3 regions of the Pantoea dispersa genome follow, and region 3 is predicted to be linked to each of the others. Evidence: predicted binding sites of a transcription regulator. Region 3 holds the regulator's gene; each other region holds the start of a gene.
What was found. The regulator Fur, encoded in region 3, represses iron uptake genes when iron is present. The targets are predictions, from matches to a motif close to ATAATAATGAGAACNACTATCAA.
Positions count from the first base shown of each region.

Region 1: the regulator Fur is predicted to act here: its motif matches at 2,116-2,138, upstream of K7H94_RS03590 (TonB-dependent receptor domain-containing protein).
Region 2: the regulator Fur is predicted to act here: its motif matches at 1,937-1,959, upstream of K7H94_RS16170 (isochorismate synthase).

Region 1 is NZ_CP082346.1:762,955-767,175, forward strand. Features, by position in the region: gene K7H94_RS03575 (siderophore-interacting protein) at 351-1,124, shown strand; gene K7H94_RS03580 (PadR family transcriptional regulator) at 1,210-1,749, shown strand; gene K7H94_RS03585 (Rdx family protein) at 1,755-2,042, opposite strand; gene K7H94_RS03590 (TonB-dependent receptor domain-containing protein) at 2,384-4,221, shown strand, end outside.
Region 2 is NZ_CP082346.1:3,448,691-3,452,911, reverse strand. Features, by position in the region: gene K7H94_RS16175 ((2,3-dihydroxybenzoyl)adenylate synthase) at 1-717, opposite strand, end outside; gene K7H94_RS16170 (isochorismate synthase) at 728-1,909, opposite strand; gene fepB (Fe2+-enterobactin ABC transporter substrate-binding protein) at 2,086-3,051, shown strand; gene entS (enterobactin transporter EntS) at 3,046-4,221, opposite strand, start outside.
Region 3 is NZ_CP082346.1:2,810,996-2,815,216, forward strand. Features, by position in the region: gene ybfF (esterase) at 1-140, shown strand, start outside; gene ybfE (LexA regulated protein) at 310-585, shown strand; gene fldA (flavodoxin FldA) at 723-1,253, shown strand; gene fur (ferric iron uptake transcriptional regulator) at 1,606-2,055, shown strand; gene K7H94_RS13145 (hypothetical protein) at 2,117-2,512, opposite strand; gene glnS (glutamine--tRNA ligase) at 2,749-4,221, opposite strand, start outside.

The sequences.
Region 1 (4,221 bases), 2.0 Mb from region 3:
GAGAGGCGACTCTCCGCTTTTTTTTATGCGCAGTTCTGCCGTGCAGATATTCAACGGCATTGTTTTTCGTCATTCACATCCCCGACAGCCGTTACCTTTCAAAAATACGCGGACACGCTGTAGGGGCGCCATTTATGGCGACCTCAAGCCGTGAAAATCCCCGCCAAAAAACGCGTCCTCACCTTGCAAAAACCGGTTCCGTTTTGCCAATAGCATTTTTCGGCATTGCGCCGAAAATATATCATAGGTATCTTGCAAGGCGTTTAATGAGAATGATTTTCGATAACATGCACCATCAGCGGTGTGCGGTAGCGCAGTAGCGCGGGACCGTCGCTGCAGGGAGAGAAACGTTGCCAAACCCGACTCACCACCGCGCTCCACAACGCGTGCGCAATGAATTACGCTTCCGTCACATCACCGTCGCCAGCAAAACGCGGGTGGCCGATGCCTTCTGGCGCATCGTCTTTAGCGGCAGCGATCTGGCGGGTTTTCACTCGCCCTCTTTTGACGACCACATCAAAGTGTTTTTCCCGGATACGCCGGGCGGTGCGCTGGCGCTGCCACACATGACCGACGAAGGCATCGTCTGGCCTGACGGCGTGCGTCCGGCGGCGCGCGACTATACGCCGCTGGCCTTTAACGGCAGCGATTCGCTGACGCTGGATTTTTACATCCACGACGGCGGCGTCGCCAGCAGCTGGGCGAGTGCCGCTCAGCCGGGCGATCGCATTGCGATGGGCGGCCCCCGCGGCTCATGCGTCGTGCCGGTGGATTATGCCTGTCAGATTTATGTGTGTGATGAGACCGGTCTGCCGGCGTTTAAGCGCCGCTATCAGGAAATGCAGGCACAGCAGATTCATCTGCTGGCCTGTGTTGATGAGCCAGTCGGCCGCGCGTATCTTGGCGACCTGCCGGATGTCACGGTGAGCTGGCTCGGCAGCGGCAAGATGCAGGCTGAGGCGCTGACGCCGCTGCTGGACCCGATTGTGCTGCCTGCTGATGACTACTTCATCTGGCTGACCGGCGAAGGCGCTGCGGTGAAACAGCTGAGCGATTACTTTACTCAGCAGCGCGCGGCGCACAGCGACCTGGTGCGCGCCGTCGCTTACTGGCATCGGAAATAACCGGCGCCCGCCCGCTGCCGCCTGTGTTGAATTTTACCAGGCACCAGACTACTATCAACCTCCCTCAACTGACCCCGGGAAGGCGATGAAACAGCAGCGGGATGTTCCAGAGCACGCCGATGCGGCACAGCGTGCCAGCTGTGCCGGCGCACGCAGAAAGCGGCGCGAAAGGATGCTGGATGCCAGTGATATTCGCCTGCTGATGCTGCACTTTCTGGCCAGCGGCGCGGCGCACGGTTATGAGCTGATCAAATCGGTGGAAGAGTTGTCGAAAGGCGAATATTCCCCCAGCCCCGGCATTATTTATCCCAACCTGACGCTGCTGGAAGAGATGGACGCCATTCGCGTGGTGGATGCCCAGGCCACGCGCAAAGCCTACGCGCTCAACGATGCGGGCCGCGCGCTGCTGGCGGAAAATGGCGAAAACGTGGCGGTGATTATCGGGCGGCTCACTTCGCTGGCGATCCTGGTCAACAACCGCAGCATTCCGCAGGTAGAGCAGGCGATCCATACGCTTCGCTATACGCTCAATCACCGGCTGTCGCAGGAGCAGATTTCACCGGCCACGGTGGAGATTGTCGTGGCGGCGCTGCAGGACGCGGCAGAGAAGATCGCCAACAGCTAAGCGCGTTACGGTTTCTTCTTGTCCACGTGCCCCAGTTCGCGATCCGGCCAGCAGACATCGCGCACCCGCTGCTTCAGTGCTGCCGCATCGGGAAAGCCGCCTTCCTGTTTGCGTTCCCAAATTACCTGACCATCAATGCTGATCTCGAACACGCCGCCGCTGCCGGGCTGGAGCGTGACCGCGCTGAGATCGCCGGCAAAGGTATGCAGCAGCTCCTGCGCCATCCACGCCGAACGCAGCAGCCAGTTACATTGGGTACAGTAGTGAATGGTTACTGCCGGTTTATCTGCCATCCTATCCCTCCTGTTAGTGCCTGATTAATCATGGGTTAACAAATTGTGCGCACAAAGATACATCCTGATGCAAATGATATTGATAATGATTAGCAATTGCATTAAATTGTTTTCGCCATCATTTACTCTCTATAAATCCCACAGGCATCCCTGCGGCACCGCGGCCAGTTTTACACGGCAGCTGTGCACTGAAGCGCGCATGACACTGTGCCACAGGTGCCGGGATCGATAACATTATCTGGCCAGCGTGACGCGCTGTTTCACGGTTTTTAGCATAAAGCCGTGGTTTTCTGGCAGCAAATAAGTGAGCGAATACTAACAATTAACCAGGTATTTCGCGCATGTCTTTCAACCTTCAGGGAACTGTTCAGCAGCGTCTGTGTAAAGTCGCTGTTCTTGCTTCAGCCATTCACGCAGCCTGCAGCTATGCCGCCAGCGACAGCAGTACGCTGGCGCGTTCCGCAGAGAACAACAGCAGCAATGAACCGGTAATGACCGTTACCGCACCTAAGCAGCAGGCCGGCAGCAAAACCACACTCACCGCCAGCGATCTGCAAAAACGCGGCGCCAATGACTTCGGTTCGATCATGCGTTATGAGCCGCTGGTCAGCGCCACTGGTGCGGCGGGCGGTTCGTCAGCCGGTAAAAGCGGCTTTGACCGTGCAGGCTACACCGGCTACAACATTCGCGGTCTGGAAAGTAATCGTGTCGGTCTGGATATTGATGGCATTCCGGTACCGGACGCCACCGGTCGTCCGTACGTCAGTCGCGCCGGTAACAATACCTTCGGTATCGGTCGCGACTACATCGACCCGTATATGTTTGGCAGCGTCGAAATTGAGAAGGGCGCTACATCGGTGGAACAACCTAACACCGCAATCGGCGGTAACGTATCGTTTCATAACAAGTCGCCGGACGACTATCTCAGCAGCGATAAAACCCACTATTTCGGTTATCAGAGCGACTACAGTTCGGCAGACCGCAGCTGGCACAACGGCATCACCGCGGCGGCAGGGGATGATGAACTGCGCGGCCTGTTTGTCTACAGCCGCCGCGACGGCCAGCAGACGCGCAACAACAGTGGCGTAAAAGACGCCTACCCGGCCAACTGGCACTCGGATGCCTTTATGACGTCGGGCATCTGGCAGCCAAACGATCAGCACAAGCTGAGCGCCACCTTCGACTACTACCACAAAACCAATCACACCCACTACGATACCTGGGACAGCAGCAGCGGCAACACTATTTGGGGCACTGCGCAACAGCAGAGCGATTCGCGCCGCTGGGGCATTAACCTTGCCGACGAGTGGACGCCGTACAACGAGATGATCGATACGCTGACCACGCGAATTTACTGGCAGCAAACCGAGGCGCACGACACCACCTGGTTACCGACCAGCGCCAGTCAGTACGGCTTCGTCTACTCTGACTACAACGTCGATACCTTAGGGTTTGACACGCGCGCCAGCAAAACCCTCGGCCGCCACGAGCTGAGCGGCGGCGTCAACGCGCGTGTGGAGAACAGCGAGCGTCCGTTCCGCCAGGAGCCGAACCCGGGCACCTTCGGCACCATCACCCAGCCACAGTCGGACAGCCGTTCCTGGACCGTGGCCGGTTATCTGCAGGATAAAATCAATTTCGATCTCGATAGCCACAATTTCGCGGTGATTCCCGGCGTGCGCGTTATTCATCAAAGCACCAAACCGAAGAACCTCGGCGATCTGACCAACGGCAGCACGGTGCTGACTGAAGAGCAGGTGGAAAAACTGTACGGCAAGACCAATTCAGACACCGAAGTGCTGCCGTCACTGACCTTCCAGTACGATATCAATCCGGCGCTCACCACCTGGCTGCAATATAAGCGCGGCGTGGAGTTCCCGACCACCAGCCAGCTGTACGGCTCGTGGAACCTTGGTTCAAGCTACGCCGGCAGCGCGCAGTATGCGCTGATTGGTAATGCCGATCTGAAAACCGAGACCAGCAACAATTTTGAGTGGGGTCTGAAAGGACAGCCGACCGACGGCATCACCCTCAATACCTCGGTGTTCTACAACACCTACAAAAACTTTATTGCCTACACCCGCTATCGCCGCGCCACCAATCCAGCGATGTTCGTCAATGTTCCGGCCAACATCTACACCAGTTATCAGGCTGAGAACCGCGACAAAGCCTACATTTA
Region 2 (4,221 bases), 640 kb from region 3:
CATGGCAAAGTTATGCGGCGCGGGCAGGGCGATCAGATAGCGCGTGTCGGCGTTGATGTGGCAAATCTCGTCGCTGGCGCGGATGCTGTAGTAGTAGTCGTTGTGGGTGCGCGGAATCAGCTTCGGCGTCCCGGTGCTGCCGCCGGAGAGCTGGAAAAACGCCACTTCATCGGCGGCCGTCGGTGTCGCGACAAAATCGCCAGCCGCTTCATCCTGCAGCGACGCCAGCGTATTTTCCGCCTGCGCGTCGTTACGCAGGATCACCTGCTGCAGCGTGGGTTGCGCCTCGCACAGCGTGGCGATGAAGTCGTCGCTGGCAAACAGCGCGTGCTGGCGATCGGCGATCAGCAGTTTCGGTGCAATCTGCTGCGCATAGGCCTGCAGTTCAGTGCGCTGATGGCTGAACAGTGCGTACACCGGGACCACGCCCAGCTTAAACAGCGCAAACAGCGTAACGTAAAAGTCCGCCACGTTGCCGAGCTGCACCAGCGCCGTGTCACCGCGCTGTAAACCGCGCCGCTGCAGCGCCGCCGCCAGATTATCACTGCGCTGCGCCAGCTGGCGGTAGCTGAGCTGCACAGGGCCGTCGATCACGGCGATAGCGTCGTTTTCGCGATGGCGGTCGATGATGTCGGTCAGCGGCACGTCGATCCAGTAGCCTTTCTCGCGATAGCGCGCGGCCAGATGTGCCGGCCAGCGGCTGAAGGGAATGCTCATGCTTGTTCCTTTATTGCAGTCCAAAAGCGCGCAACATGGTGTCCAGCTTCACACCCGTTTCACGCCATTCTGATTCCGGTTGCGAGTCGGCGACGATGCCAGCGCCGGCAAACAGCCGCACGCGCGTGCCGTTTACCGTTCCGCAGCGAATGGTCACCACCCATTCGCCGTTGCCTTCGCTGTCGCACCAGCCGACGATGCCGCCAAACAGCTGGCGATCAAAGGGTTCGAGCTGCTGAATCAGCTGCTGCGCGCGGGCGTGCGGGAAGCCGCTCAGGGCCGGGGTTGGGTGCAGCAGCGCCGCCAGCGACAGCGCGTTTTCGCGCTCATCCTGCACTTCGCCATCGATTTGCGTCGCCAGATGCCACAGCGTGGCGGTGGTGATCAGCGACGGCACGGTAGGCACTGACAGTAGTCGGCTACGCGGCTGCAGCGTGCTGCGCATCGCGTCGGTCACCAGCTGATGTTCGTGGCGGTCTTTGGCTGACGCCATCAGGGTGTTACCTGCCACGCGATCGGCGCTGGCGTCGTCATGATGGCGGCGCGCCGAGCCGGCCAGCGGGCAGGAGGAGAAATCGCGCCCCTGTTTGCGCAGCATCAGTTCCGGGCTGGCGCCCACCAGCGCGCCTCCTTCCGCCAGCGGCAGATGGAAATGGTAGCTATTGGGATTTTGCGCGATCACGCGCTGCATCAGCGCGGCGGTATCGACCGGCTGCTCGGTGACGATATCCATCAGGCGCGACAGCACCACTTTGTCCGGATCGCCGCGCTGGATGGTGGCAACGGCGTCGGCCACCATGCGGGTAAACACCGCGTGATCCGGTACTGCCGTCCGCCGCCGCACTGCCGGCAGATCGCTCTGCTGCGCCGGTAACGCCTGTTGCAGGTCGGCGCGATTAAAGCTCTGCCAGGATTCGGGTATGAACAGGGACGCTGGCTGGCTGACGTCAAACGGAATCGCGCCCACCAGCAGCGGATTGGCGATCCCCTGCTTTTTCGCCGCGGCAAAGTGCTGGCGCAGCTGCTGTTGAAAGTCGCCCTGCAGCAGCGCGGCATCGCCCACCGGCGTGTTGATCGTGGTATAGCAGCCCTGGGTGGCCAGGCTGCGCCATGGCGAGGTGAAAAGGAAACCGCGGCACAGCGCGGAAAAATCCTTCAGCCAGGCATTTTCAAACGTGGAGCTTTCCACCATAATTTTCACCTATAAATGATAAGATTATTAAGAATGATTATCATTTTTATTATGGCTCTGTAACCTACGTCGAAAGGGGCAAAGAGTCAATCCATTCGCGGGATTTACCGTGCTGTCAGACGTAAGCGGCGGCTGACGCCGGGCAAGGCATTAAGCTAAAAGGTGGATCAAAACTTATGAATAAATGCGGTTTATGGGGCATGGCTGTCCTGTTGTTCATTTTCCAGTCGCTGTCAGGGACAGCGCGGGCCGACCAGGGCTGGCCGCGCAGCGTACAGGGCGCGACCGGAACGGTAACGCTTCACCAGGCACCACAGCGTATTGTCTCCACCAGCGTCACGCTGACCGGCTCGCTGCTGGCGATTGACGCGCCGGTCATCGCCTCAGGCGCGACCGCACCGAAAAGCCGCCTGGCCGACGATCAGGGCTTCTTCCGTCAGTGGGGCGAGGTGGCAAAACAGCGCCACGTTAAGCGGCTGTACATTGGTGAGCCGAGCGCCGAGGCGATTGCGGCGCAAGCCCCGGATCTGATCATCGTCAGCGCCACCGGTAATGACTCCGCCCTGAAGCTGGTCAGTCAGCTGTCCGCCATTGCCCTCACGCTGGTGGTCAACTACGACGATAAGAGCTGGCAGGATGTGGTTACGCTGCTGGGGCAGGCCACCGGCCATGAAGCACAGGCGGCGCAGCGCGTAAAAGAGTTCGACGATCGCGAAGCGGCGCTGAAGCAGGCCATTACGCTGCCGCCGCAGCCGGTCTCCGCGATGGTATGGAACGGTGATGGCCGGGCAGTGAATCTATGGACCGCCGCATCGGCGCAGGGCAAACTGCTGCAGCAGCTCGGTTTTACCCTGGCGCAGCCGCCGGCCGGCACGCAACAGGGGCACAGCATGGGCCAGCGCAAAGACATTATTCAGCTCTCGGGCGAGAATCTCGCCGCCAGCCTGACCGGTCACAGCTTCCTGCTGTTTGCCGGCGATGACAAAACTGCGCAGTCAGTGCTGAGCAACCCGTTCCTGGCACAAAACGCGGCGGTGCGCGATAAGCAGGTCTATGCGCTGGGTATCGACACCTTCCGCCTGGATTACTACAGCGCCAGCAATCTGCTGACGCGTCTGCATCAGCTGTTCGTCAAATCATGATGTTTGCTGCGCCAGCACCGGCGCGGGCGCCTGATAGCGCCGCAATCCTTTCATCATCAGCCACATCATGACGCCAAGCAGTGTCGCGGCACAGCCAAACGCCGCGGCAGCCTGCGCCGGCAGCAGCCACGAACCGAGGGCACCAATCAGCGCGGCGCCGAGGGCATCGCCGCACACGTTCTGCGCCGTCCACAGGCTGTTGATGCGGCCCAGCAGATGATCCGGCGTCAGCAGCTGAATCATCGCGTACTGCACCAGGCTGTTGATGGCGCTGAAATAGCCGAAGCCCGCCAGACACAGCAGCGCCAGCCACAGCGTCGGCATCAGGCTGAACAGGCCCAGGGCGACGAAACCGGCCACGGCGCTGCCCAGCACCAGCCGGCCCGGGCGCGCTGCCTGTTTCAGCCTGCCGCTGGTAAATGCACCCACGGCGGCACCGAGCGGCACGGCAGCGTACAGCATACCGAGCTGGTCGGCGCTGACTGACCAGTGCGGTGCCAGCGCCGGGTACAGCACGCGGATGGCGCTGGCCAGCGTCACCAGCGCACCGGTCAGCGCCACCATGCCGACCAGCGGGCTGGCAAACAGGAACTGCACGCCGGTTGCCAGCGCCCGCAGCGGATGCTCGCGCGGCTGCGGAGGCGGTGGCAGCGCAGGCAGCTTCAGCAGCGTTAGCACCGTCAGCAGCGTGCCGAAGGCGGTCAGTCCATAATTCCACAGCACGCCGCCGTGCGCGATCACCACACCAGCAATTGCCGGCGATAAAATCGAGCCGAAGCGCACCGTCAGCATGGTAATGGCACCGGCCTGCATGATGTTTTCGCGTCCCACCAGCGCTGGCGTAGCGGCCAGCAGCGCCGTGACGCCAATCGCACCAAAAAAGCCGTCCCACAAGCCCAGCAGATAGACCGCCAGCAGCGAAGGCGCGGGCAGCGCGGCATTTATCGCCAGCGCGACAAAGCCCAGTCCGCAGGTGGTGCGGGCAAGCAGGATCAACGTCTTACGCTCATAGCGATCGGCCAGCACGCCGCCGGTCAGCAGGCCAGTAAACATGCCGGCAGCGGACAGCGTGACGGCGAGGCCCACCAGCAGCGGTGAATGGGTCATCTGCTGAATCTGCACCGGCACGGCAACGGCCAGCATGCCGAGCGCCACAATCGAGATAAAACG
Region 3 (4,221 bases):
TGGACAATCAGCACCGTGATGCGCTGCTGCGCCAGTTCCCGCAGGCGCAGGCGCACATTATCAGCGGTGCCGGCCACTGGGTGCATGCCGAAAAACCCGATGCCGTACTGCGCGCGGTGCGCCGCTTTTTTAACCTGTAAAAGCAAAAGCTTGCTACGGGCGGTTTAGGGTTGGCGTCGCGCCGGGCGCTGGAGTATGATGTCGCGCTAAAAATTTGCCGCGGATGCTTTTTTCGCCGCGGTCGGGCCGATAAATGTTTAAATCGCGCAGCGCCTTTCCGCCGTTCGCGCCCACGCAGTTTCACAAACCATGGCAAAAGAACAGACAGATCGTACCACGCTCGATCTCTTCGCAGACGAGCGGCGTCCCGGTCGCCCTAAAACCAGTCCGCTGTCGCGTGATGAGCAGCTGCGCATTAATAAGCGCAACCAGCTGAAGCGCGACCGGGTGCGCGGCCTGCGCCGCGTTGAGCTGAAAATGTCCAGCGAAGCGGTCGACGCGCTTAATACGCTGGCCGAGCAGCAGAACATCAGCCGCAGTGAACTGATTGAACAAATGCTGCTGGCGCAGCTCAAACTGGCGTAACGTGCGCAGACCGCACGCTGGAACACAAACTCAGCGCTTTACACATTCCGCGCTTTTCGCCGGTCTGCTATCATTCGCATAACTGTGTCGTCTTCTGACTTACTTTCACAATCAGGATTTAAGAGGTTACTCACTCCATGGCAATCGTAGGCATTTTCTTCGGCAGCGATACCGGCAACACTGAAAACATTGCAAAAATGATCCAGAAACAACTGGGTAAAGATGTCGCCGAAGTGCATGACATTGCTAAGAGCACCAAAGAAGATCTCGAAGCATTCGATATTCTGCTGCTGGGTATTCCGACCTGGTACTACGGTGAAGCCCAGTGCGACTGGGATGACTTCTTCCCGACGCTGGAAGAGATTGATTTCAACGGTAAGCTGGTAGCGCTGTTTGGCTGCGGCGATCAGGAAGATTATGCCGAGTACTTCTGTGACGCGATGGGCACCATTCGCGACATCATTGAGCCAAACGGCGCAGTGATTGTGGGCCACTGGCCAACCGAAGGTTACCACTTCGAAGCCTCTAAAGGTCTGGCAGACGACAAACACTTCCTCGGCCTCGCCATTGATGAAGATCGTCAGCCTGAACTGACTAACGAGCGCGTCGACAAATGGGTTAAGCAGATCTTTGATGAGCTGCAGCTGCAGGCGATCATCGAAGCCTGATGCTTTCCTGTCCGATGTGGGCGCTGGCTCACATCGGGCAATGGAATTACCTATAAAAATAATAGCTACGGTTTTTTAACTTTTTCCCTCAATTCTGTAGAATACCCGCAACGGTCATCTGCTTATTCCTCGGGCATCAGACTGAGACTGCGCGAAAAGGAACATCGATCTGCACGATCCCGCTGAGGCTCACGACATTTCTCCTTACAGCATCCGGGGAATTGTCCGCCGCAGCCGGTTTTCATTTCGCAGGCTGAGCTCTATAATGAGACGCAAATGAGAATGCGCGTTGACCACACATTCAAGGCCTTTGCGCCGTAAGTGACTAGCAAAGTAACAGGACAATATCCGCATGACTGACAACAACTCCGCATTGAAAAAGGCTGGCCTGAAAGTCACGCTGCCCAGACTGAAGATTCTGGAAGTGCTTCAGGGACCCGGACCCGAGTCCCATCATGTCAGTGCGGAAGATTTGTACAAACGCCTGATCGACATGGGCGAAGAGATTGGTCTGGCGACGGTATACCGTGTTCTGAACCAGTTTGACGACGCCGGCATCGTGACGCGTCATAACTTCGAAGGCGGGAAATCCGTGTTCGAACTGACCCAGCAGCATCACCACGATCACCTGATTTGCCTCGACTGCGGCAAAGTGATCGAGTTTAGCGATGAATCTATCGAAACGCGTCAGCGTGAGATTGCAACACGCCACGGTATCAAACTCAGCAACCACAGCCTGTATCTGTACGGCCACTGTGCGCTGGGAGACTGCCGCGAAGACGAGACGCTCCACGATCAGTAATTGAATATGCTATGCAGTATAAAAAAACCGGTGCCAGGCACCGGTTTTTTTATGGCTGTGTTCAGGCGACCAGCGTTTCCTGCAAATAGCGCCAGCGCGGAACCGACGTGCTGCAGTCCAGCACCGCCAGCGAAATGCGGGTCTGGTTGTTGCCGTTGAGCATTTGCAGTTCGTGATACTGAATGGTCACTTCCTGCTGCTGCTGGGAAATGATGGCATGCTCACTGGTGGCGATTCGCATCCCTTCCCGCTGCCCGTGCAGTTTGCGAAACAGGGTTTCAGTGTCATTGAGATCGAGCTGTTTGCCTTGCGGCGTCACCATTTTGAAGTCGGGATGAAAGTGCGACAGCAGCAGATCCATACTGTCATCGCTGCCTTCGGTCTGATTAAAAATACGTTCGATAAGCTGATGTAAAACCACCACGCTATGTTTGGCTTCCAGAGCGAGACTTGTCATTTTTCTTCCTTCGCTAACCCGCACAGCAACATTTAAGAGCGCATAGCCTACCTGAAAATAACGATTTCACACGGGTAAATTAGTTAATTTTATTAAAGTCAGATTAGTCGTAATCGCGCGTAATTACTGTTTTTTGTCTGGTTCAGCATAATCGATTCCCGTTTGCAGATAACGGGCAATAAAAAAGGGCGATTGCTCGCCCTTTGCTGATCATATCGTGCTATCAAGCAGTAAAATTATTCGCCGATTTTTGCCCAGGTATCACGCAGACCCACAGTGCGGTTGAACACCAGTTTCGACGGCTGCGAGTACACGCTGTCAGCGCAGAAGTAACCTTCGCGCTCAAACTGATACGGCGCCAGCGCGCTGGCGGCACGCAGACCCGGCTCAACGAAGCCCTGTTTGATCTCCAGCGAGTTCGGGTTAATGGTGGTGAGGAAATCCTCGGCCGCGCCCGGGTTTGGCACGCTGAACAGACGATCGTACAGGCGGAATTCGGCAGGCAGCGCGTGAATCGCCGACACCCAATGGATAACGCCTTTCACCTTGCGGCCATCGGCCGGATCTTTGCTCAGGGTGTCGACATCGCAGGTAGCGTAGATGCAGGTGATGTTGCCGGCTTCATCTTTCGCCACGCGCTCGGCACGAATGACATAAGCGTTGCGCAGACGAACTTCTTTACCCAGCACCAGACGTTTGTACTGCTTGTTGGCCTCTTCACGGAAGTCGGCGCGATCGATCCACACCTCACGGCTGAACGGCACCTCACGCGTGCCCATCTCCGGCTTGTTCGGATGGTTCGGCATGCTGATGATTTCTTCATGCCCGGCCGGCAGGTTCTCGATCACCACTTTCAGCGGATCCAGCACCGCCATGGCGCGCGGCGCGTTCTCGTTGAGGTCGTCACGAATGCACGACTCCAGCGACGCCATCTCAACAATGTTGTCCTGCTTGGTCACACCGATACGGCGACAGAATTCGCGGATTGACGCCGCGCTATAGCCACGGCGGCGCAGACCGGATACGGTCAGCATGCGCGGATCGTCCCAGCCTTCAACAATCTTCTCGCTCACCAGCTGTGTCAGCTTACGCTTCGACATCACCGCATATTCCAGATTCAGGCGCGAAAACTCGTACTGACGCGGATGCACCGGAATAGTGATGTTATCCAGCACCCAGTCGTAGAGACGACGGTTGTCCTGGAACTCCAGCGTACACAGGGAATGGGTGATGCCTTCCAGCGCATCGGAGATGCAGTGGGTAAAGTCGTACATCGGATAGATGCACCACTTGTTGCCAGTCTGGTGGTGTTCGGCAAATTTAATGCGGTACAGCACCGGATCGCGCATCACAATAAAGCTGGATGCCATGTCGATTTTGGCACGCAGACAGGCTTTGCCCTCTTCGAAGCCGCCATCACGCATCTTCTGGAACAGCGCCAGGTTCTCTTCCACGCTGCGATCGCGATACGGGCTGTTTTTGCCCGGCGCGGTTAGCGTGCCGCGGTATTCACGGATCTGCTCTGGCGACAGCTCGTCAACGTAGGCCAGGCCTTTGTTGATCAGCTCAACCGCGTAGTTGAACAGTTGGTCAAAGTAGTCAGAGGAGTAACGAATGTTGCCGCTCCACTCAAAGCCCAGCCATTGCACATCATTCTTGATCGATTCAACGAACTCCATATCCTCTTTGACCGGATTGGTGTCGTCGAA